Regions from separate parts of the Vibrio sp. BS-M-Sm-2 genome, predicted to be linked through region 2. Evidence: predicted binding sites of a transcription regulator. Region 2 holds the regulator's gene; the other holds the start of a gene.
What was found. Region 2 encodes MetJ, which represses methionine synthesis genes. Its sites were predicted from a motif close to TTAGACNTNTANANGTCTAA; they were not measured.

Region 1 (12,433 bases), 1.0 Mb from region 2:
ACTAACTACCTGTTTAGTCAATATTGGGTCTTCACTCGTTAGATTCTTTGTAATCACATAGCCAAGTGACAACTGGTACAAACACAAAAAAGCGCAGCTAAATAGCTGCGCTTTGTATTTCATTACTATTAAGTTATTGGCTCACAATATTAGCGTTGTGTCGCGCGTTGGCGATTCTTTCCGTTGCCAGCAGGTTTGCCACCTTGACCATTGCCCGCTTTGTTGCGGTTTCCGCCGCTATTGCCTTGTGATTGACCACCAGGAGCTTTCTTAATGAAGCCTGTCGCTGGTTTACGAGCGTTGCCATTGCCGCTACCGTTTTGCTTTCCGTTTCCTTGGTTAGCATTGCCTTGGCTGTTGCCGTTAGCATTCGGCTTTTTACCACCAGGTTTGGAATGGTTGCGTGGCTTCTCGCCGCCTAAACCCGGTTGAGATTTGCTGTGCTTCGTTGCAAAACGCTGTGAGCCGTGACGACCAGACTTACGACGTTGTGCTGGTGTTTGTGCATCAAAATCTTCTGCTGGTACTAGGCAGTTTGCTTTATCACCGATCAAGTGCTGTTTACCCATGCTGATCAGAGCTTCACGGATGATCTTCCAGTTTTCTGGATCGTGGTAACGAAGCAGTGCTTTATGCAGACGACGTTGACGGTCACCTTTAGGCACTGGCACATCTTCACGCTTCTTATATTTCACACGCTTCAGAGGGTTCGTCTCTGAGTAGTACATCGACGTTGCATTACACATTGGTGATGGGTAGAAGTTCTGTACTTGGTCACACTCGTAGTTGTGCTTTTTAAGCCACATTGCAAGGTTAAGCATGTCTTCATCTTCTGTGCCCGGGTGAGCGGAGATGAAGTAAGGAATTAGGTACTGTTTCTTACCGGCTTCAGCGCTGTACTTTTCGAACATCTCTTTGAAACGATCGTAAGTGCCCATTCCCGGTTTCATCATCAGATCCAGTGGGCCTTTTTCAGTATGCTCTGGAGCAATCTTCAAGTAGCCACCTACGTGGTGAGTCACAAGCTCACGTACGTACTCTGGAGATTCAATCGCTAAGTCGTAACGAACACCAGAAGCGATCATGATCTTCTTAACGCCCGGTACTTTTCTTGCTGAGCGGTATAGGTCAATCGTGTGTTGGTGGTCTGTGTTTAGCTTTTCACAGATTTTCGGGAAAACACATGATGGGCGACGACAGTTAATTTCTGCTTTCGGATCGGAACAACCTAAACGGTACATGTTCGCCGTTGGGCCACCCAAGTCAGAAATAGTACCGGTAAAGCCAGGTACTTTATCTTTAATGTCTTCGATTTCATCCAAGATCGATTCTTTCGAACGGTTCTGAATGATACGACCTTCGTGCTCTGTGATTGAACAGAAAGAACAACCACCAAAACAACCACGCATGATGTTCACCGAGGTTTTGATCATGTCGTAAGCAGGAATCTTCGCTTTGCCGTACATAGGGTGAGGAACACGCTTGTAAGCAAGGCCAAACACGTAATCCATCTCTTCAGTCGTCAATGGAATTGGTGCTTGGTTAACCCAAAGTTCACGGTTACCATGACGTTGAATCAAAGCACGACCTGAATACGGGTTTGTCTCTAGGTGCAAGATACGGCTAGCGTGAGCGTAAAGAATACGGTCGTTGTTTAGCTTTTCGTATGCAGGGATACGAACGGCTGTTGTTTTTGCATCGTGACGAGAAGGGCGAATCGTAATCGGCTGCGCTTTTATTTCTTCTTTCTCATCTTTCTTAGTATCACATTGCGTTTCCACTTCGTACGGGTTTACCGGTACGTAAGCTTTGTTCGGCTTTTCGATACGAGAAGAGTCGATGATTTTGAAGCCTTCAGGCGCTGCAGCAAGATTGATTGCTGTACCACGAATGTCTGTCAGCGTTGACATGTCTTCGCCATCAGCGATGCGGTGTGCCACTTCAACCAGTGCGCGCTCGGCGTTACCAAAAAGAAGGATGTCTGCTTTTGCATCAAACAATACAGAGCGACGAACTTTATCCGACCAGTAGTCGTAGTGCGCAACACGTCGCAAGCTCGCTTCAATACCACCAAGAACGATTGGCGTGCCTTTGTAGGCTTCACGACAACGTTGAGAGTAAACCAGAGTTGCACGGTCAGGACGCTTACCACCTTCGTTATTTGGCGTGTAAGCATCATCGTGACGTAATTTGCGATCAGAGGTGTAGCGGTTGATCATGGAGTCCATGTTACCCGCTGTAATGCCGAAGAATAGGTTAGGTTTACCTAGCTTCATAAAGGCATCTTTATTGTCCCACTTTGGTTGAGCGATAATGCCCACGCGGAAACCTTGAGCTTCAAGGAGACGGCCGATGATAGCCATACCAAAGCTCGGGTGATCGACATACGCATCACCAGTTACAATAATAATGTCACAGCTATCCCATCCAAGAGCATCCATCTCCTTTCTACTGGTAGGCAAAAAGGGTGCAGTTCCGTAGCACTCGGCCCAGTATTTTTTGTGTTCGTGAATAGGAGTGATATCGCTGTACATATTTCAACCTCTGATTTTTGAGGCGGGAATTATAGCGGCATGAGACTAGACTAGCCAGTAGAACATGCCCCTGTTAGTTCTGGTGTCTTTCGTCTTTTTACGGTAATGGCGACAAAAGAGCCATAAAACAGCATAGTTGAAGTCTTGAATAACGTCGCTAATTTATGATTTTGATTAGTGTTCGCAGCAGTTTTTGATATTATTCGCGAAAATAAGTCTGAAGAAGTAGATCCACAATGGTCGAAACGTTATTAGTACAATTTGCTCCGATGCTTTTAGGAGCCCAACTGATCTTAACCCTCATCCTGGTAAAAGGGGATATTTGCCCAGGACAACGTGGTCGTATCCACAAGATGTTGCCTGCGATTGGCGTGCTTTGGCTTGCCGTTGCTTCGGTTAAAATTGAAGCATTCCTTGTCGTATTCACAATCTTTTATTTCTACTCACAAGTTCAAACTAAGAAGACTCGTGATTCTGGCCCTATCTGGGTGATGTATCTTGCTTGCGGTTTAGCGCTGTCATACGTTGCAATTCAAGCGACTGAACAAGTAACCACTGTCGGTATCATTACGACTCTGCTGTTGGTCGTATTATTAGGTGCTGCGTTTGGTCATTTATTGCTGACGATCGCAAGAACGCGTTTGCAAGCATTCCACCGTGTTTTGCCAGTGGTGGGTGTATTGACGGGTATGTTGGTGGTTTTGGCGACGGTGGTGAGTGTTTATTCCCTTTCTGAAGCTCAACTAGAGCCTGTGATTTCAACTTTGTTGTTCAGCTTTGCTTTGCTAATCTCATCTATTGTGGTGTGGTGTTGGCATCTACTGTTCGTCAAGACCCCTGAAAAGCTGCAACTGACGGTTTCGTTATTGATGTTATTGGCGGCTGCTGTTGGTTTAACGCCAGTTTGGGCACTTTAGTCGCTCATTCTTATTAATCACGTACTCTCATTAAGAAGTGTGATCAGTTTTTTAGCATGGCGTTGGTAAGCGTTCTAAACTTAATTTTAGTCGGTGTGTTCGTAAGGAGTACGAGATGGATTTAAGTAACGTTAAAAGTCTGGATAGCATTATCTTGCTGGGAATAGTGAACGAAAAACTGCGCTTAGAGTGCGACAGTTTTGAAGAGCTCATTAGTATGTATGAGATGGATATAGAAAGTGTCGTCGGCAAGCTTGATATGCTTGGCTATCAATACGATCCGCTGACTAATCAGTTTAAGTCATACGCAAGATAGTCTATTTTTCGCGAATCAACAGATAACGCAAAACAAGCGCTACTAAACCTAAAAAGTCACAGATAATCTGTGACTTTTTTGTTTATGATTTGCGTGTCTGGCGTTTGCTTTTTGTCTTAGCGAACACAATCAGAAATACCGTTAAACGACCTTTATTCCATCCAGGTGGCTCTTACTCTGCTGCCTTGCAGTGCTGAAGAATGCTTGCAGATAACGCTTGTCTTTCTCTGAGTTTCTTACCGCTGCAAACAGTCTTCTTGAAAGCCCTTTACCTAACGGTTTACTGGCGATTAAGCCTTGTCGTGAAAATTCACTGATCGCCCAGTTTGGCAATGCTGCGACACCTAATCCTGCCGATACCATTTGCACCAACATCAAGGTGTTGTCTGCTTGCTTCCACTTCTTAGGTTCTACACCTGCAGGTTGCAAAAAGTGCTTCACAACATCCAAACGCTGTTTTTGAACTGGATAGGAGAGCATGGTGAGATCGCTAAGATCTTGCGGAGCAATGCTTGGCTTATCAGCCAAAGGCGAGTTAATTGCAGTGATCAAACGCATCTCGAAGTCGAAAAGTGGCTCATAGTGAACCTCTGAACGTGGCTGAATGTCTGAGGTGATCACCAAGTCTAATTCACCAGCCATTAATGCGGGTAGGGGTTCAAAACCAAAGCCTGACGAAAAATCTAATGTCACACTCGGCCAAGCAACTTGGTACTCCTTCAAAGCGGGCATTAACCATTGGAAGCATGAGTGACACTCGATCGCCATGTGCAAACGCCCATTCACGTCCTCTTTTAGGCTTGCGAGTTCGTTCTCTGCTTTAGCGATTCTTGGCTGTATCTCATCGGCGAGCTTAAGCAAAATCTCACCTTCAGAGGTGAATTTAACTGGCCTCGTTTTACGCAGGAAAAGCTGACCGCCAATACGCGCCTCAAGGTCTTTCAATTGGTGAGAAAGCGCCGATTGAGTTAGGTGAAGAGAGGTCGCTGTGGCTGTGAGTGAGCCGCTGTCTCTTAAGGTGGTCAATGTTCGCAGATGTTTAAGCTCTATCATGAGTATTCCTCATATTCCCTAAGCCAATTCAATATTTCTTAATAATCACCCTACGGGGTTTTTTATCATTTGTAAACGTCTAGATGTCCAGATGGATTTAATTGTGTTCATCTCTGACTCGCTGATGATGAATATTTTTAATAAACAAGATGAATATTTGGACGTTGTTCGTCGAGCTGATTCGGTAGATAGTTTAGCCATCCGGACGCCTTTTTATGAAAGCAAGAACACAATAGGCAGTCTGAAAAGATACTAACAATTATTGAATAAGGAATCGGTTCATGACGACAACAACGCATATTCTTGGCTACCCACGTATTGGTGAAAAACGCGAACTCAAATTCACACTAGAGAAGTACTGGCGCGGTGAAATTGGTCAATCTGAACTCAAACAACTAGGCAGCGAGCTGAGAAATCGTAACTGGAATGTACAAGCTGATGCGAATCTTAGCTTTGTAACTGCGGGTGACTTCGCATGGTACGACCATGTGTTAACAACGACTTTGCTCTTGGGCCATGTACCAAAACGTCACGCTGGTGGATCTGAAGAAGAGAAAGCCTTCCCAGACTTAGATACCTTGTTCCGCGTTGGCCGCGGGCAATCTCAAACTCAAATACAATCTCAAAAGCTGCCAACTTGTTGTGGCGGGAAACATGGTTCAGAAAGTGCCAAAGATGGTACTGCAGCATCTGACATGACCAAGTGGTTCAACACGAATTATCACTACATTGTTCCAGAGTTCAGTAAAGATGATTCGTTTGAAGTGAGCTGGCCACAACTGTTTGATGAAGTGAATGAAGCCATTCAAGCTGGGCATAAGGTGAAGCCAGTTCTTCTAGGTCCGCTGTCTTACTTATATCTAGGCAAAGAAGTGGAAGAGGGCTTTGACCGTTTAACCTTGCTTCCACGTCTACTTACTGCCTACCAAGCGATTTTAGCTAAGCTTGCCAAGTTGGGCGTTGAGTGGGTGCAAATCGATGAGCCCATACTATCCCTGGAACTTGAAACTAAGTGGGCTGATTCATTCAAACTGGCTTATCAAGTGATTCAAGGCGATGTGAAACTATTGCTTACTACTTACTTTGATTCAGTGACTGATACGTTAGATAAAATCGTAAAACTGCCAGTGAATGGTTTACATATCGACTTGGCTGCCGCACCGCAGCAACTTGATGAAGTGGTGAATAAACTACCTGAAGATTGGGTGCTCTCTGCAGGTGCAATCAATGGCCGTAATATTTGGCGAGCTGACTTAGCCGCGCAGCTTGAGTTACTACAGCCAGTGAAAGAGAAGCTAGGAGACAAATTGTGGGTCGCAAGTTCATGTTCGTTGCTGCATAGCCCAGTCGACCTTGAGTTAGAAGAGACACTCAGCGAAGAAGTGAAGAGTTGGTTTGCCTTTGCAAAACAGAAAGTGACTGAGGTGAGCTTATTGGGTGCAGCGCTGGACGGCGATCAAAATGCCATTTTAGCGTGCGAGACTTATAGCCAGCCGATTGTAGCTCGTAAGAGTGCAACTCATGTTAATAAGCCACAGGTACAGGCTCGCCTCAACACGATTACCAAAGCACTCGCTGACCGTAGTACCCCTTACCCAGAGCGAGCTGCACATCAGTCGGAAGTTTTAGGTTTACCATTACTGCCAACGACTACGATTGGTTCTTTTCCACAGACTGGTGAGATACGTGTTCAGCGCAGCGCTTATCGCAGCGGGAAATTGAGTGAAGCGGAATACACGACTGCACTAAAAGGTCATATCGCCGATGCGGTGAAGCGTCAAGAAGCACTCGATTTAGATGTGTTGGTGCATGGAGAAGCGGAACGTAACGACATGGTGGAGTACTTTGCAGAGAACTTAGCAGGTTTTCAGACCACCAAATTTGGCTGGGTACAAAGCTACGGCTCTCGCTGCGTGAAACCTGCGATTGTGGTCGCGGACATTGAGCGTGAAAAACCGATGACGGTTGAGTGGTCGACTTATGCACAATCACTGACATCTAAGCAGATGAAAGGCATGCTGACTGGCCCGGTCACTATTTTGTGTTGGACGTTCCCGCGTGAGGATATCTCGCGTAAAGATATTACTAACCAATTAGCATTTGCGCTGCGTGATGAAGTATCTGACCTACAAGATGCAGGAATCAACATTATTCAGATTGATGAACCTGCGATTCGTGAAGGTTTACCATTGAAAAAACGTGACCATGCAGAATACTTAGAATGGGCAGTTGATGCCTTTAAGATCTCAGCCGCGAGTGCCAAGCCTGAGACGCAAATCCATACACACATGTGTTACAGCGAGTTCAACGAAATCATTGATTCAGTGGCCGCACTAGACGCTGACGTAATTACCATTGAGACCTCTCGTTCGAATATGGAATTGCTTAAAGCGTTTGAAGAGTTCAATTACCCGAATGCTATTGGTCCAGGTGTTTACGATATTCACTCGCCAAACATTCCATCGCAAGAGTGGATCATTGGTCTGTTGAAGAAAGCAGCGGAGAAAATTCCGGCAGAACGTTTATGGGCAAACCCAGATTGTGGTCTAAAGACACGTAATTGGGCAGAAACAGAAGCAGCACTGACTAACTTAGTCTCTGCGACTAAGGCACTGCGTAAAGAGTGGGAGTCAACAGAAGCTTAACTATCATTAGAGCTATATGACTCAAAATAAAAAGCCTCGTAACTGCGAGGCTTTGAAGTTCATATTTGTTCGAATCTCGAATCTCGAATCTAGCTGCTGCTCTGGCAAGTATCTTTGCTGATCAGCTTCTCAACCATCAATTGTCCGCGTGTGTTGCGAATCTTAATGTTGTAAGCCAAGCCCATGTCTAGGTTTGCTCTTACTTCTGAGTTAGTGCAGTAGCTATTCACACTCATATCAACAACTTGGTTTAAAGGCTTCGCACCTTTAGCATCTTGGTTGTAGATCATCATGATTTCAATCACGGTGTTTTTTGCGAGTACTCGCATGACCGACAACGGGCCGTACTCAATCGGCAAGCCGGCAGATAAAACGCCAGCACGGTGCTGAGCCATCATCTCTAGCTGTCTTTGTTCGTCATGCTCACTTGATGAACAGCCTGCAAGCAGAGCTAAAGCCAGTGAGCCAATAATCCATTTTTTCACGTTAAAATACTTTCTTGAATGGTTTAACAATAACATTTTGGTAGACACCAGCAGCGATGTACGGGTCTGCGTCTGCCCACGTCTGTGCATCTTCTAAAGAATTAAACTCAGCAATCACAGTCGAACCTGTGAAGCCTGCTTCACCAGGGTTATCTGAGTCAATGGCTGGCATTGGGCCTGCTGTTAACAGTCGGCCTTCATCGTGAAGTGTTTGTAGGCGTTCTAAATGTTGTGGGCGAACACTTAGGCGTTTTTCTAATGAATTTTCGACGTCTTGAGAAAAAATCACGTACCACATATTGAGATATCCTTATTTTACTTCACTAAATTGGGGCGTTTAAATTCGCTATCTTGCTAATTTACGCGAACTAATTGGTATTGGAAGGACTAATGATAAGAAATTGTGAATTGGTGCGGGAGAGTGAGAAGGTCTTTAGCATTTTTAATCGAAATGGCTAAAGACCTTACAGTGCGATAGGGCTGTCGAAAGTCCTATTTATTGATAGAGCGAGGCTTGCCACTTTCATCAACTGCCACGTAATTGAACGTCGCGCCACACACCTTGTAACGGTCGCCGATGCCGTGATCAAGTACAGGCTTAACCCATACTTCTAGGTCGATATTCATCGAGCTACGACCAATTTTAGTACAGTCACCATAAACGCACACCACATCACCTACTGAAACCGGCTGTTTGAACTCGATACTCGATACTGAAACGGTGACTATTTTGCCGTTAGAGATCTCTTTTGCCAGTATGCCGCCAGCAAGGTCGAGTTGAGACATTATCCAACCACCGAAAATCTGGCCTGCTGCATTGGTATCAGAAGGCATCGCCAAGGTGCGAAGAAGTAAAGAACCAATTGGGTTCAAAGTTGATTGAATCGTCATTGTAGTACTCTTGGTGGTATTGATTATCTTAAATAAAAACTGATGTGTTGACTGATTGGGTACATTGGCAAATGAGTGCAATGAACAACAAGAAACCAGATGGCCGTTAATTTAGTGAGATTGTCACTAAATAATAGGCTTTATTTTGACCAGTTTCCGCAACACAGAAAAGCCAACGGCCAATGATCACGAGTATCATTGGCCGCTAGGTATAGCATATTGACAAGAATTGTAACAAAAACGGAATGAGGACTCACCCCTTGGGGTTACTTCTCGTCAGTATTTTTATCAGTTAGCTCTTGCTGCTCTTTTTGTAGCTGTTGATCTTTTGGTAAATGCTTATAGATGTAGGCACCCGTAAGCAGCGTAAATAGTAATGTTGCTATTAGCAGGCCAAACACCTTGAAGTTAACCCACACATCCAATGGTAGGCTGAAAGCAACGTAAACGTTGAGAATGGCACATAGGGTAAAAAATAGAGTCCAAGCCCAGTTGATCTTGCCCCATATGGCATCAGGCAGTGTGATCTCTTTACCCAACATGCCTTTAATTGCTGATTTTCCCATAAGGTGGCTGGCTGTCAGGCCAATAGCGAATAGAGCGTAAACGATCGTCACTTTCCATTTTATGAAGTTGTCGTCGTGCAAGAAGATGGTCATGCCACCAAATACGGCAACCATAAGGAACGTGATGATCTGCATTTTTTCTACTTTCTTGTAGATGAAGTATGTCAAAATAATTTGAACTGCAGATGCAACGATCAAAGCACCAGTCGCTGTATAGATGTCATACATCTTATACAGCGCAAAGAAAATAATGAGAGGAATGAAATCAAGAATTTGTTTCATGAGGCACTGACTATCCAGTTAATTGAGTTGCAGACAGTCTAACGAAAACTGTCTCGATGCTAAATAGCCCGAGACAATTGGGTACTAATTAATTCAATCTAACCGCTCATCGTGTTTAACGAGTTTTAACAGATTATCTCATTGACGAGGTTTGGTAGCGAGGTATCAGCTTCTTGATGTCTTCAAGGTAGCCTTCGCTCTTCAAGCTATCTAAGGTATTTTCGAGTTCTTGCTCACTCATGGCAAAACACGTCGATTTACCCGTTGTTAGATCTAGGTACTCGTGATATTCACGTTCTGTGAAGTGGCCAATTCGATCCATTAGCAGGGTTTTAATTCCATGGTGAATTAAGCCGTAATACGTATGTCTTTGTAAGGTCATAGCCTATCCTCCGTGACAAGCTGCAGTGATAATGATGCAACCTGCTGTATATTGGTTGGGTTATCTATGACAAAGCAATTCGAATGCCATTTTTTCCAATTGAATAGAGCGTCTCCCCAATCAAATAGAATTGAACTTCTTTTCAATTAGTTAAAGGAACGTACGTTCTATTATCTAAACACCAATACGGGGCTGACGGAAAATAGTTTTATTTTGAGAATGGTAAAATTCTCATTATGACGATCTACTGAAGCTTTTAGGCTCCTGAATTGGCAATTTGATAACCGTTAATCGACTAGCCAATCGACTAAGGTTGATAGCGAGGCATTCTGACGGTTTTTGGGTTGTAATAGGAAGTATCCATTTCCCGAAAAGACACTGCCTTCACTCACTTTCACCAATCTACCTAAATCAATATCTTGCGTGGCCAGCGTGATGTCGCCTATGGCAATACCAAACCCTTGAATGGCAGCATTCATAGCTTGATCGAGTGTCGCGAATTGCTGGTTGTTCTTACTTGAAAGGTCGTGGCTTCCTATGTGTTCCAACCAAAGTCGCCAATCACTCTGCTCATTGTTGGCGTGTAGCCAAGTGTATTGGGCAAGCTTGTGTGGCTTGATGATGGTCGACGCGTCGTTGACAAGATGGCTTTTGGTAATGCTTTGCGCTTGGCAGACAGGAGCTAGTTGCTCGTTGAACAGTAGTTGGCTAACAATTGAGTGTTGGTTTGGTTTCTTGCCATAAATAATCACCGCATCGAAGGGATCAAAGCTTGGCTCAAAAACGTGCTTGATGGTCGACGTGAGCTCGACATCAATATCAGGATAGGCCTGTTGAAAGGACATCAACTTAGGCAATAACCAAGAGGTAATACAGCTCGGTGCGTTGAGTTTGATCTTGGAGGGAGAGCTAGCCACTTGATTTAGAGCCGATTGCAGTTGATGAATCGTTCCTTGTATCAAGGGAACCAGTTCTTCTCCTTTCGGCGTTAAAGACAGCCCGCGAGCATGACGATAGAAGAGATCACAGCCAAGGCTTTCTTCAAACGACAACACCTGACGACTGACTGCACCTTGCGTGACATTGAGCTCATGTGCAGCTCGCGTAAAGTTGAGATGCCTTGCCGTAGACAAAAACGCGAGTAAGGTTTTGGTTGAAGGTAGTGTGCGATTCATATCTTGACCTATGATTTTTTATCATGGCTATTATGTGATTATTTCGATTCATTTATCAATAGTGTTCTGTTTGAATGTAAATACTTAATCATCATTTGTGATTCAATATGTGTATAAGTCACATTTTTTGAATATTAAGGCAATGATGAAGACATTGTGATTTTGTGAAAGGGATAGCTTCTTGACATCTTTTATTGATAGCTTAGTACCTCAGGCTGTAAAAAAATTAATACCTTATCAATCAGCTAGAAGAATTGGTGGTGATGGACGTGTCTGGCTAAACGCCAATGAATTGGAAAGCTCGCTGTTTCAAGGAGAAGCAAGTCACAACCGATACCCAGACTTCTTACCACAAGATATTGCTAAGGCTTACCAAGATTACTGTGGCACTGATGCTGCGACTGTTGCCGTTCGTGGTGCAGATGAAGCGATTGATTTGCTGATCAGAACATTCTGTAAACCGGCGAGCGACAACATACTTATCTGTTCTCCAACGTATGCGATGTATGAGTTTTGCGCCGATGCATTGGCGATTAATACCTTGGACTCTCCATTGCAGGAAGACTTCAGCCTGAACGTCGCTGATATCGTGAATAAAGCGGAACTGGCGAATATCGTGTTTCTTTGTTCACCAAACAACCCAACGGGTAATGTGATTCCTAAATTGGATTTGATTCAGGTACTGGAAGGCACGATTGGAAAGTCGCTAGTGGTAGTCGATGAAGCGTATATCGAATTTGAACCACAAACGTCAGCCGTTAGCCTTATTGAACGCTATCCACATTTGGTTGTGATTCGCACTTTGTCGAAGGCGTTTGGATTGGCTGCGGTTCGTTGTGGCTTTATCTTAGCGAGTCAAAATGTGATGCAGTATATCGCGAAGCTGATTCCACCTTATCCGATGCCAGATTGTTCATCTCAAATCGTTTTAGACGCTTTGTCTGATGAACGAGTCTCTGTGATGGAAGACGCGACGCTAAAATTGGTCGAGCTACGTAACTGGTTTGCTTGTGAGTTAACGCAGTTTGATTTCATCGAGTCAGTTTACCCCTCATCGACGAACTTTATTTTGCTACGTCAAAAACCTGGGTATCAAGTGTTCAGTGTATTGGCGAAGGATAGCATTGTGATAAGGAATCAAAACCACGAACCTGCCTTGCGTAACTGCGTACGAATCAGTATTGGTA
Region 2 (12,433 bases):
AACACCATGCAATATTGATCAAACAGTGGATGCGATTCCAATGTGTGACGAACTTGACGTAAGAACTCTTCCACCAAGCGCGTGTCGTTCGCTTCTGCTCTAAACAGCGTCATAAAGGTATAAGGTGGCAACATAGCCTGTTTACGCTCTGCCAAGGCCGTTTGAGCAAAGTGGTTATAATCTTTATGTAGTAGCGCCTGCAGCAACCCGTGTTCTGGGTGGTGCGTTTGTAAGATCACCTCACCTGGCTTACTAGCACGACCTGCACGACCAGCCACTTGAATAAAAAGCTGAGCAAGACGCTCAGAGGCTCGGAAGTCACTGCTGTATAAAGAGCCATCGACATCCAATAACGCCACGAGTGTCACATCAGGGAAATGGTGGCCCTTAGCAAGCATCTGCGTACCGATAAGAATTTGGTATTCCCCCTTACGAATCGACTCTAGTGCGCTTTCTAAGCTGCCTTTCCTGCGGGTGCTGTCACGGTCAATACGAATGGTTTTGTATTCAGGGAATAGTTGGCCAAGCTGAGCCTCTAACTGCTCGGTACCGACACCCACAGTCACTAAGTTCGCAGACCCACAACCTTGGCAATTGTGCACGATATGCTGTTGCGAGCCACAATGGTGGCAGCGCATTTCATTACTGTATTGATGGTAGGTATAGTACGCATCACAGCGCTTACACTCGGCTGTCCAACCACAATCGTGACACATCAATGCCGGAGAAAACCCGCGGCGATTGAGGAACAGCATCACTTGGTTACCTGCTTTGAGGTGTCTTTGCATCTCTGCAATCAACGACGCAGACAAGCCACTTTCTAGATATTCTCCTTTAACATCCAATACCTTATTGGTGGTCGGCAGTGCGACACCCGCACGTGAAGTAAGGGTGAGATAACTGTATTTACCAATCTGAGCGTTGTGCAGTGTTTCAAAGGCCGGAGTCGCCGAGCCTAACACTATTGGAATCTGTGCTTTATGAGCACGCATGATCGCCACATCTCGAGCGTGGTAGCGCAGGCTATCTTGTTGTTTATAAGACGCGTCGTGTTCTTCATCGACAATGATAATGCCCAGATCCGCAAACGGCGTGAACAGAGCCGAACGGGTACCAATCACGATGCCCGCTATTTTATCACGCGCCGATAACCAAGCATTCAGTCGCTCAGAATCGTTTAAACCTGAGTGGATAACCTCAACAGGCACATTAAAGCGTCGCTTAAAGCGGTTAATCGTTTGAGGGGTGAGGCCAATCTCAGGCACGAGTACTAACGCTTGTTTACCTTGATCGAGAATCGGCTTAATCATATTCAGGTAAACCTCGGTCTTACCTGAGCCAGTAACGCCTTCTAACAGGAAACAACCAAAGTCGGTTTGGCTATTTACGGTCGCAATCGCGATGGCTTGTTCAGCATTGAGCTTAGGTTTGTCTTGGTCGTTTTCAAGATCAACTGGCCACGCCTGACGCTTCGGCTTTTTCTCTACCGATTCAATCCAGCCTTTCTCTTCTAGTGTCTTGAGTACGGCGCTGCCAACTTCTTCATCAATGAACTCTTGATGGGGTACGGGGCCGTGCTCAAGCATGTGCATCACTTTGGCTTGTTTGACTGCGCGACCAAAACCTTGCATCAGTTGGTCTTTGCCTGATGGCGTTAACTGCCACTCAACCAGCGTTGCGAAGTCGGCGGCTTTGCCTTTTCTTAGAGCGCTCGGAAGGGCGTTAGCAAAGGTCTCGCCAAGAGGGTACTGATAAAATTGACTGCACCACATTAACAGTGAATAGACAGATTCCGGCCAAACAGGCTGATTGTCTAATAGGGCTTTAATGGGTTTGAGCTTGTCTAGCTCGAATTCAGATTCGTTAACCAGAGCCGTTACAATACCGGTTAAGGTTTGTCGTCCAAAAGGCACAGAGACTCGTCCACCAATAATCGGAAATAGATGGCTAGGAATCTTGTAATCGAACTGCTTGTCGAGTGGAACAGGCAGTGCCACGCGGGCAATCATTGGACGCATAAAGGGACGGCTTTATCTGAGTTGACGAGAGCGAACAGTCTAAAGGATAAGGCGGTTAAATTCGAGAAGCAGTTTGGATGAAGGCGGCGAGTTAACGTATACAGACAACGACAGCTCGAAATCTCAGGGCGATAAAGGAAATAAAGAGAGAATTGGTGAAAAATGTATCAAATCAGTTGATCCTGCCTTTTAGATTCATTACTATACTGCGCCTTAAAGGTATGGCTTCATCACTCTTTTGTGTCGATGCGGTGTCTTTATTTCTTTTTTAAACTACGTGTGGTGTGCGGCTTAGAATCGTATAGCGACACGGCCTACTTGAGGTTATCCCATGAAAGCTGGAATCCACCCAGAATACAAAGCAGTTTCTGCAACTTGTTCTTGCGGCAACACATTTGAGTTCAACTCAACGCTAGCAAAAGAATCAATCCACCTAGACGTATGTGACAAATGTCACCCGTTCTACACTGGTAAGCAACGTATCGTAGATACTGGCGGCCGTGTTGATCGCTTCAACAAGCGTTTCGGTGCTCTTTCTAGCAAGAAGTAATTCTCGCTATTTAGACATGAAAAAGGACACTTCGGTGTCCTTTTTTGTTGCCTGTAATTTGAGAAAGCAGTGACTTTCATTCAAGCTTCAATCCCGCCTAACGATAAGGTGCCTACCTTTCTATTGCAGGGCAATTCCTTGCGTACCTCTCTTCACCAAATTCAGCTCGAAAGTTCAACAAGCGACAGTAATTTCAACTGCTCACTGGTCTTATTAGTAGTGAAATCTCGTTTTTTAATGAGACAGAGGCTTCAACCACCTAGGAACTTTGAAGTACATCCATTAACATGAACAAGATCCCCCAAATAATAATACCCTAGGAACCTACACCTATGTCTGAAGACAGCAGCCAAGCTCAATCCTCTCAAGCGTTATCATCTGAAAAATCGTTATCGCCTCAAGAACAATTCCGTCAGCAAGCTCTTGATTACCATGAGTTCCCAATTCCTGGCAAAATTGCCGTAGAACTGACGAAGCCTGCAAACTCTGCAGAAGACCTAGCACTTGCATACAGCCCAGGCGTAGCCGAGCCTGTTCGCGAGATCGCACAGAACGTCGATAACGTTTATAAGTACACAGGTAAAGGCAACATGGTTGCAGTTATCTCTAACGGTACAGCGATTCTTGGCCTAGGTAACCTTGGTCCTATTGCTTCTAAACCTGTTATGGAAGGTAAAGCGCTCCTGTTTAAGCGTTTTGCTGGTTTAGATTCTATCGATATTGAAGTAAAACACCGCACAATCGATGAGTTCGTTGATACGGTTGCGAATATCGCAGATACATTCGGCGGTATTAACCTGGAAGACATCAAAGCACCAGACTGTTTTGAGATTGAACGTCGCCTGATTGAACGTTGTGATGTTCCGGTATTCCACGATGACCAACACGGTACTGCGATTGTGACAGCAGCGGGTATGCTGAACGCGATCGAACTTCAAGGTAAGAAACTTGAAGAGTGTAAGATCGTTTGTTTAGGTGCTGGCGCAGCTGCGGTTGCTTGTATGGAACTACTGATTAAGTGTGGCGCTCAGCGTGAAAAAATCTACATGCTTGACCGTAAAGGTGTGATCCACACTCGTCGTGATGACCTAAACGAATACAAAGAGCTGTTCGCAAACAATACCGACAAGCGTACGCTTGAAGATGTTATCGAAGGCGCTGACCTGTTCTTGGGTGTATCGGGTCCTAACCTGCTTCCAGCAGAAGCTCTAACGCTGATGGCTGATAAGCCAGTTGTGTTTGCATGTTCAAACCCAGATCCAGAGATCAAGCCAGAGCTTGCTCACGAAGTTCGTTCTGACCTTATCATGGGTACAGGCCGCAGTGATTACCCTAACCAAGTAAACAACGTACTTTGTTTCCCATTCATTTTCCGTGGTGCACTAGACGTGCGTGCGAGCGAAATCAATGACGAAATGAAGCTAGCGGCGGTTAAAGCGATTCGTGAACTGGCGAAAGAAGAAGTTCCAGCTGAAGTACTAGCAGCTGCGGGCGAGACTGCACTGGAGTTCGGTAAGGGTTACATCATTCCTAAGCCAATGGACCCACGTCTACTTCCTCGCGTAGCAAAAGCAGTAGCAGAAGCGGCTGTTGAATCTGGCGTAGCTCGTATCGAGATGCCTGCTAACTACATGGCATAGAAGCATATGGCATAGAGACTGGATGACATAATCTTCTGGTATCGTCGTTTCGTTATCGAGACGAAAAGAATAATAAAAAACCGACTCATCTGGAGTCGGTTTTTTTATGTCTATCATTCACAGCGCAGTCATAAAAAACAATGCGCGGTGTGATAAATAGGGTTCAGCTAGAGCGAATCAATAATGAAGGCAGTGACTGAGTTGTTTTTATTCTTCGTCAAACGCTTCGAACTCGATGCCCATTTCTGTCATCAGCTTTTTCACTTCAGCAGGGATATCGTCAGGACGGTCTTTACGAAGGTCTTCATCCGTTGGTAGTGGTTGGCCTGTGTACGCATGTAGAAAGGCTTCGCACAGTAGCTCACTGTTTGTTGCATGGCGTAGGTTGTTAATCTGGCGGCGAGTACGCTCGTCAGTTAGAACCTTTAACACTTTTAGAGGGATAGAAACTGTAATCTTCTTTACTTGTTCGCTTTTCTTTCCATGCTCAGCATATGGGCTTATGTATTCACCATTCCAGTCGGCCATTGCGTACCTTCATCACTTTAGTTGTTAGAATAAATTAATAGTGGTGATTTTAGCGGGATTTACCGCCATAAGCAAAGACATATGGACGTCTAGAAGTGTTGACGTCTCACGTTTATGAAAGTAAAGTGAATAACATATATCTAACACAGCCGCAAAATGCCGACAAGCAGCTGTGATTCTCAGACGCAAAACTTGTAAGGAAGCACCTATGAGCAGCCGGAAGCCAGCAACCATCGCAGTACGTACTGGTATCGAGTCAGACACGCAACACCATGCCGTTGTCCCACCTATTTATCTTTCGACTAACTATGGGTTTCCCGCTTTTGGTGAAGTGCCAAAGTACGATTACACCCGTTCTGGTAACCCAAATCGCGGTTTATTAGAAACGGCACTGTTTGAGCTTGAATCGGGTAAAGGCGCGGTTGTCACTAATTGTGGTACCTCGGCGCTTAACTTATGGGTTTCTGCTTTCCTAGGCGGCGATGATCTTATTATCGCACCACACGACTGCTACGGCGGTACTTACCGTCTGTTTAACACTCGCTCACTCAAAGGTGACTTTAAAGTTCTGTTCGTTGATCAATCGGATCAAGCGGCGCTGGATGCGGCGATCGCGCTTAAGCCAAAGTTGATCTTAATTGAAACACCATCGAATCCTTTGGTTCGTGTGGTTGATATTGCAGAAACTTGCCGTAAAGCGAAAGAGGTTGGTGCTCTGGTTGCTGTCGATAACACGTTTTTGACTCCAGTGTTCCAAAAGCCTTTAGAACTGGGTGCGGATTTTGTTATCCACTCAACCACCAAGTACATCAACGGACACTCGGACGTTATTGGTGGCGTTGTCGTCACGAAAACTGAAGAGCACGCTGAAGAGCTAGCATGGTGGGGCAACTGTATTGGTGCGACCGGCACACCATTTGATAGCTACATGACTCTACGTGGTATTCGTACGCTAGGTGCGCGTATGCGAGTTCACGAAGAAAGCTCACGTGAAATTCTGGCGTCTCTGCAGCAGCAAGAGCTCGTCGGCACGATTTACCACCAAGCCTTCCTGAACATCCGGGTCATGATATCGCGAAGAAGCAGCAGTCTGGCTTTGGTTCAATGCTGAGCTTTGAGTTTGCGGGCTCATTCGAGGCGCTTAAATACTTTGTTGATAAGTTAGAGCTGTTCTCTTTGGCGGAATCGCTGGGTGGTGTGGAAAGCTTGATTTGTCACCCTGCTTCGATGACTCACCGTGCAATGGGCGAAGAAGCGCTGGCAGAAGCGGGTGTTTCTCAACAGTTACTGCGTCTTTCTGTTGGTCTTGAAGATGCAGAAGACTTGATTGATGACCTCAAGCAAGCGTTTGAAAAGACACAAGGCTTTATTGCTGAAGGGGAGGGTTAATAATGGCAACCTTTCGCCAGCTACATAAATTTGGTGGTAGCAGCTTAGCGAATCCTGAGTGTTACCAGCGCGTGGTCAACATTCTTAGAGAATACTCATCAGCCACTGACTTGGTCGTGGTGTCGGCAGCGGGTAAAACAACTAACCGCTTGATTGAGTTTGTTGAAGCGCTCGATAAAGATGGTCGTATCGCTCACGAATGTTTGCAAGCACTTCGTCAGTTCCAACTTGAGCTGATTGAAGCGCTGCTTGAAGGTGAGTCTGCGGCTCAGCTAACGGCCACTATTCAGCAAGAATTTACCGCTTTGGGTGAGTTAACGGCTCCTCTAAGCGAAGCGCAAAAAGCACAAGTGCTAGGACACGGTGAGGTTTGGTCTTCACGTCTGTTAGCCGCTTTGTTGTGCCAACATGATTTACAAGCGGTTGCTCAAGATGCTCGTGCCTTTTTGCGTGCAGAAGTAGGTGCTCAACCTGAAGTTGACCGCGCACGTTCTTATCCTCTGATTAAAGAAGCTTTGGCGCAGCATGCCCATTGCCGTGTCGTTATTACTGGCTTTATGGCTCAAAATACTGAGGGTGAAACGGTTCTACTCGGCCGTAACGGTTCGGATTACTCAGCAACTGTAATTGGTGCTTTGGCTGAGGTTGAACGCGTAACAATTTGGAGTGATGTAGCGGGCGTTTACAGCGCAGACCCTCGTTTGGTATCGGATGCGTGCTTACTACCTCTGCTTCGTCTTGATGAGGCCAGTGAATTAGCTCGTTTAGCGGCTCCAGTGCTTCACAGTCGAACGCTACAGCCTGTGGCTCAAAGTGCTATGGATCTCAGCTTACGCTGCAGCTATCAGCCGGAGGCGGGCTCTACACAGATAGAGCGTGTACTGGCATCGGGGCGTGGCGCCAAAATCATTACTTCTCTGGATGAAGTTCTTATCGTGCAGCTGACCTTTGGTCACGGCCATGATTTCGATCGTCTAGAGAGTGAAGTGCTTGAAGGGCTTAAACGCGCTCAACTGGAGCCGCTGGCTTATGAGCTTGAACCGGATCAACACTGCTTGCGTCTTGCCTATACGGAAGAGATCGCTGGTGGTGCATTAGAATATCTACAAGACCATGCGATTGAAGCTGAGATTAAGCTAAAAGAGGGTTTCTCTTTGATTGCTGCCGTGGGTGCTGGCGTGACTAAGAACCCGAACCATTGTTACGGTTTCTACCAGCAGCTTAAGAGCTCGCCAGTTGAGTTCATCTCGGAAGCGAACTCTGGCTTGAGCTTAGTGGCTGTGATTCGTAAGAGTGAAACATCAAGCCTAGTGAAAGGTATTCACTCTCAACTATTCCAAGCGCAGAAGCGTGTTGCGATTGCTTTATGTGGCAAGGGCAATATTGGTTCAAGCTGGTTAAGCCTGTTTGCAGAGCAAAAAGCGGAACTTGAAAAGCGTCGTGGAATGAACTTTGAGTTGGTTGCGGTAGTTGATAGCCAAACTTATTGGTTCGACGATCAAGGCATTGATGCGACCTCGGTGAGCAAGCGTTTTGATGATGAAGCGATTGCCAACAATGGTAACGACTGGTTAGAGCGTTTGGGGTCTATTCAGGGTTACGATGAAGCTGTGGTACTCGATGTCACCGCAAGCCCTGTGCTTGCAGCAAAGTACCTGCAAATTGCACAACAAGGTATCCACCTGATCTCGGCGAACAAGGTGGCTGGTTCTGCATCGAGTGAGTATTACCATCAAGTACAAGATGCTTTCGCTAAGATCAGCCGTCATTGGTTGTACAACGCGACAGTGGGTGCAGGCTTACCGATTAACCACACGGTACGTGACCTACGTGAAAGTGGCGATGACATCATTGCGCTGTCGGGTATTTTCTCTGGCACGCTGTCTTGGTTGTTCCAGCAGTTTGATGGCACGGTGCCGTTCAGCGAGTTAGTCGACTTAGCATGGCAACAAGGCCTGACTGAACCAGACCCGCGTGCTGACCTAGATGGTTCAGATGTGATGCGTAAGCTGGTGATTCTGGCGCGTGAGTCGGGTTTGGATATCGAACCTGAAAACGTAAAAGTAGAATCTCTCGTACCTGCAGAGCTGCAAGAGCTATCAGTTGATGACTTCTTTGATAAGGCTTCTGTGCTGAGTGAAGAGTTGGCTGAACGTTTAGAAAAAGCACATTCGCAACAGAAAGTTCTGCGTTACGTCGCGCGTTTAGAGAAGAACGGCAAAGCAACTGTAGGCGTTGAAGCTCTGTCTAAAGAACACGCTCTAGCGAACTTGCTGCCTTGCGATAATATCTTTGCGATTGAGAGCAAATGGTACAAAGATAATCCATTGGTTATTCGTGGCCCGGGTGCTGGTCGTGAAGTAACGGCTGGTGCAATTCAATCTGACCTAAACAGAATGTCTAGTCTGTTCTGATGCTCAGATCGGTTGGTTTAATACTTAGATCAATTGTTTTAGTACGTAAATGGCATACTATTCACTAAGATAAATAAGGCTGAAAGCACGATGTGTTTTTCAGCCTTTTTTCTGCATTATTTCTGCTTTGCGATCGATCTAGCGACTTGAGTTTTACTCACGATCTACTTGAGAAAAATTCATAATGGATCTGTTGACATTAAATCGTATTCAATACATTCTACAGACATATAGACGTCTAAACGTCGTTTAAGGATTTGAGTTTTTAGTGGTTGCTTTTGCCACAGGGAGAGTAAGATGGGATACACACACGCTAGTCATATCGACGCTTTAAATCAGAATATCGCTGAGCTTTCTGACAACATCAATGTGTCATTTGAGTTTTTTCCACCAAGCAGTGAGAAGATGGAAGAGACCCTGTGGAACTCTGTTCACCGTCTTAAAACACTTCAACCAAAATTTGTATCGGTAACCTACGGTGCAAACTCGGGTGAGCGTGATCGTACCCACTCAATCATTAAAGAAATTAAGAACCAAACCGGCCTAGTGGCTGCACCGCACCTAACGTGTATTGATGCGAGCCGCGAAGAGCTGATTCAAATCGCTGACGATTACTGGGCGAATGGTATCGAGAGTATTGTTGCGCTACGTGGTGATATTCCAGCAGGTGGTGGTGCGCCAGAGATGTACGCATCTGACCTAGTAGAGTTACTTAAATCTCGCCACGATTTTGATATCTCAGTAGCGGCATTCCCTGAGGTTCACCCTGAAGCAAAAAGCGCTCAATCAGATCTTATTAACCTAAAGCGTAAAGTGGATGCCGGTGCTAACCGTGCAATTACTCAGTTCTTCTTTGATGTAGAAAGCTACCTACGTTTTCGTGACCGTTGTGTAGCGGCTGGTGTGGATGTTGAGATTGTACCGGGCATCTTACCGGTGTCTAACTTTAAGCAAGCGTCGCGCTTTGCTGCGATGAACAACGTAAAAGTACCAGGTTGGATGGCGAAGCAATTTGAAGGTTTGGATGATGATCCAACCACTCGTCAGTTAGTTGGTGCTAGCCAAGCGATCGATATGGTTCGTACGCTGAGCCGTGAAGGTGTGAAAGATTTCCACTTCTACACGCTAAACCGTGCAGAAATGACCTACGCACTTTGCCATACGTTAGGCGTTCGCCCACAGGTTGCTGCGCTGTAATTAAAGCGTTTGTAAACAGCCTCTGGCTGCAAACTTTCAAATCCTATAGATACAAAAAAGGCTTGGACTCATAGAGTTCAAGCCTTTTGCTTTTCTAGCTTCTAGCTTCTAGCTTCTAGCTTCTAGCTTCTAGCTTCTAGCTTCTAGCTTAAGCTAGAGCGCCAAGTTCAAGCAGTACTTCTTCAGCCCATACAATCCATGCTTCACGGATAAGTAGGTTACGACGAAGTGTTAGACGTTCAAGACGTGCTTGCTTATCTAGTGTCGATGGCGTTGCGTAGTAAGCTGCTTCGATTTCTTTGTAGTGAGAAACCAGTTTGCGAGACTCTTCTACTAGTTCAGCAAGTTGTACACGGTAAGCGTCAGAAGGTTGTACAGCACAAGCCATTAGCTTAGCTGAGAACTCGTCACGAACTGTTGGGTGTGCAGTTGGTTGTTCAAACCATTCACCTAGCGCGCCACGGCCAGCATCGGTGATAGAGTAAACTTTACGATCAGGTTTGCCTTCTTGAGGCTCAAGCACGCAAGTTACCTGGTCGTTCTGAGCCATTTTATTTAGCTCGCGGTAAACTTGTTGGTGGCTAGCTTTCCAGAAGTAACCAATGCTTGCGGAGAATTCTTTTGTGATATCGTAACCAGTAGCATCGCGTGTACTTAAAACGGTTAGAATTACGTGTGGTAATGACATGTCTGAAATCCAAATGGTAAACAGTAAACAAATACTTAAACAACAAGTGTGCTTCTAATGGCACGTTATATTGGTTATGTCTAAGTAGCACCAACTCATCGGTTGGTTATGTCACCTTACAAAGCCGTTTATCACCTAGGTTGACCAGTTTATTGGTCAAGTTGCTGCAGATTATTTTTTTGGAGTGTTTCCGCAGCGGAGCAGTAGTATATCTAAATAATAAGCATAAAGTAGAATACATGGACAAAATAACCCAAAAAACTGACAAAAAACTCAGTATTGCTTATTTTGTGAAACAAAAAGGTCGCACTAGGCGACCTTTTGTCTATTGAATAGTAGGAATCACTAATTAACCAGTATTTCGCATGCCTGCTGCAATGCCTGCAATCGTCACCATTAGCGCTTCTTCTAGCTCTGCTGGTGGTGTTTCACACTTACGAGTACGGTAAAGCAGCTCTGCTTGAAGCATGTTTAGTGGCTCAACGTAGATGTTACGTAGGCGAATTGATTCAAGTCCCCAAGGGTCGCTCTGCATCAAGTTCTCGTTATTTTCTACATTCAGCACTGCTTTGATGTCTTTTTGCAGCTGTTCACGCAGCAATTCACCTAACGGTAATAGCTCTTCGTCAACAAGACGTTGGTCGTAGTACTTAGCGATTTCCATGTTGCACTTCGAGTACACCATTTCCAACATACCTAGACGGGTAGAGAAGAACGGCCACTCGCGACACATCTCTTCAAGCAGAGCTTGATGGCCTTGGTCTACAGAGTACTGAATCGCTTCACCCGCGCCTAACCATGCAGGAAGTACCAAACGGTTTTGGCTCCAAGAGAAGATCCATGGAATCGCACGTAGGCTTTCTACGCCGCCGTTCGGGTTACGCTTAGCAGGGCGAGAACCAAGAGGCAGTTTACCTAGCTCCAGTTCAGGCGTCGCTTGTCGGAAGTAAGGTACGAATTTCTCTTCACCACGAACCACGTTACGGTAAGCCTCACAAGAGACTTGAGACAGCACTTCCATTAGGTCGCGCCACTCTTGTTTAGGCTCTGGTGGCGGCAGAAGGTTCGCTTCTAGAATCGCACTTGCGTATAGGTTGAAGCTGTTTACCGCAACATCTGGCAAGCCAAGTTTAAAGCGGATCATTTCACCTTGTTCAGTTACACGTAGACCGCCTTTCAAGCTCTTAGGTGGCTGAGAAAGAAGAGCAGCGTGCGCTGGAGCACCACCACGACCAACCGTACCGCCACGGCCGTGGAATAGAGTCAGTTCAATGCCTTCTTCGTCGCAAACCTTAACCAGCTTGTCCATCGCATCGTATTGAGCCCAGCCTGCAGACATTACGCCAGCATCTTTTGCTGAGTCAGAGTATCCAATCATCACCATTTGGTGGTTCTGGATAAAGCCACGGTACAAGTCGATGCTCATTAGCTGCTTCATTACTGCTTCTGAGTTGTTCAAGTCGTCTAGCGTTTCGAACAGCGGGCATACGTCCATGCGGTATGGGCAACCACATTCTTGCAACAACAAGTGAACAGCCAGTACATCCGATGCAGTACGAGCCATAGAGATAACGTAAGCACCAAACGCTTCACGAGGTTGAGCAGCAATGACCTTACAGGTGTCTAAAACCTCTTTAACCTGTTCAGATGGCTCCCAATCACGAGGAAGTAGTGGGCGTTTTGAGCTTAATTCATTGGTTAAGAAAGCGATCTTGTCTTGCTCGCTCCACTGGTCGTAATCGCCAATGCCTAGGTAGCGAGTCAGTTCAGACAGCACATCTGAGTGACGTGTACTTTCTTGACGAACATCGAGACGCACTAGGTGTACACCGAATGCTTTTAGGCGGCGTAAGGTATCAAGCAGAGAACCGTCCGCGATTACGCCCATGCCACATTCGTGCAGCGATTGGTAACACGCGTACAGCGGTGTCCAAAGTTGGTCGATGTTCTGTAGTGTTTCTTTCTTTGGTACTTCCGCATCATGCAGTTTCGCATCAAGCACTTCTAAC

Region 1: the regulator MetJ is predicted to act here: its motif matches at 4,892-4,911, upstream of metE (5-methyltetrahydropteroyltriglutamate--homocysteine S-methyltransferase).

The regions. Positions count from the first base shown of each region.
Region 1 is NZ_CP167894.1:3,185,927-3,198,359, forward strand. Features, by position in the region: gene AB8613_RS14580 (GtrA family protein) at 1-42, shown strand, start outside; gene AB8613_RS14585 (YgiQ family radical SAM protein) at 150-2,534, opposite strand; gene AB8613_RS14590 (hypothetical protein) at 2,771-3,451, shown strand; gene AB8613_RS14595 (DUF4250 domain-containing protein) at 3,567-3,767, shown strand; gene AB8613_RS14600 (LysR substrate-binding domain-containing protein) at 3,909-4,820, opposite strand; gene metE (5-methyltetrahydropteroyltriglutamate--homocysteine S-methyltransferase) at 5,102-7,465, shown strand; gene AB8613_RS14610 (GspS/AspS pilotin family protein) at 7,555-7,950, opposite strand; gene AB8613_RS14615 (YciI family protein) at 7,952-8,248, opposite strand; gene yciA (acyl-CoA thioester hydrolase YciA) at 8,443-8,841, opposite strand; gene AB8613_RS14625 (septation protein A) at 9,108-9,689, opposite strand; gene AB8613_RS14630 (hypothetical protein) at 9,823-10,071, opposite strand; gene AB8613_RS14635 (LysR substrate-binding domain-containing protein) at 10,359-11,246, opposite strand; gene hisC (histidinol-phosphate transaminase) at 11,428-12,433, shown strand, end outside.
Region 2 is NZ_CP167894.1:2,190,888-2,203,320, forward strand. Features, by position in the region: gene priA (primosomal protein N') at 1-2,018, opposite strand, end outside; gene rpmE (50S ribosomal protein L31) at 2,350-2,568, shown strand; gene AB8613_RS09965 (malic enzyme-like NAD(P)-binding protein) at 2,901-4,208, shown strand; gene metJ (met regulon transcriptional regulator MetJ) at 4,416-4,736, opposite strand; partial or broken gene AB8613_RS09975 (O-succinylhomoserine (thiol)-lyase) at 4,945-6,125, shown strand; gene AB8613_RS09980 (bifunctional aspartate kinase/homoserine dehydrogenase II) at 6,128-8,539, shown strand; gene metF (methylenetetrahydrofolate reductase) at 8,837-9,736, shown strand; gene AB8613_RS09990 (PadR family transcriptional regulator) at 9,885-10,424, opposite strand; partial or broken gene ppc (phosphoenolpyruvate carboxylase) at 10,774-12,433, opposite strand, start outside.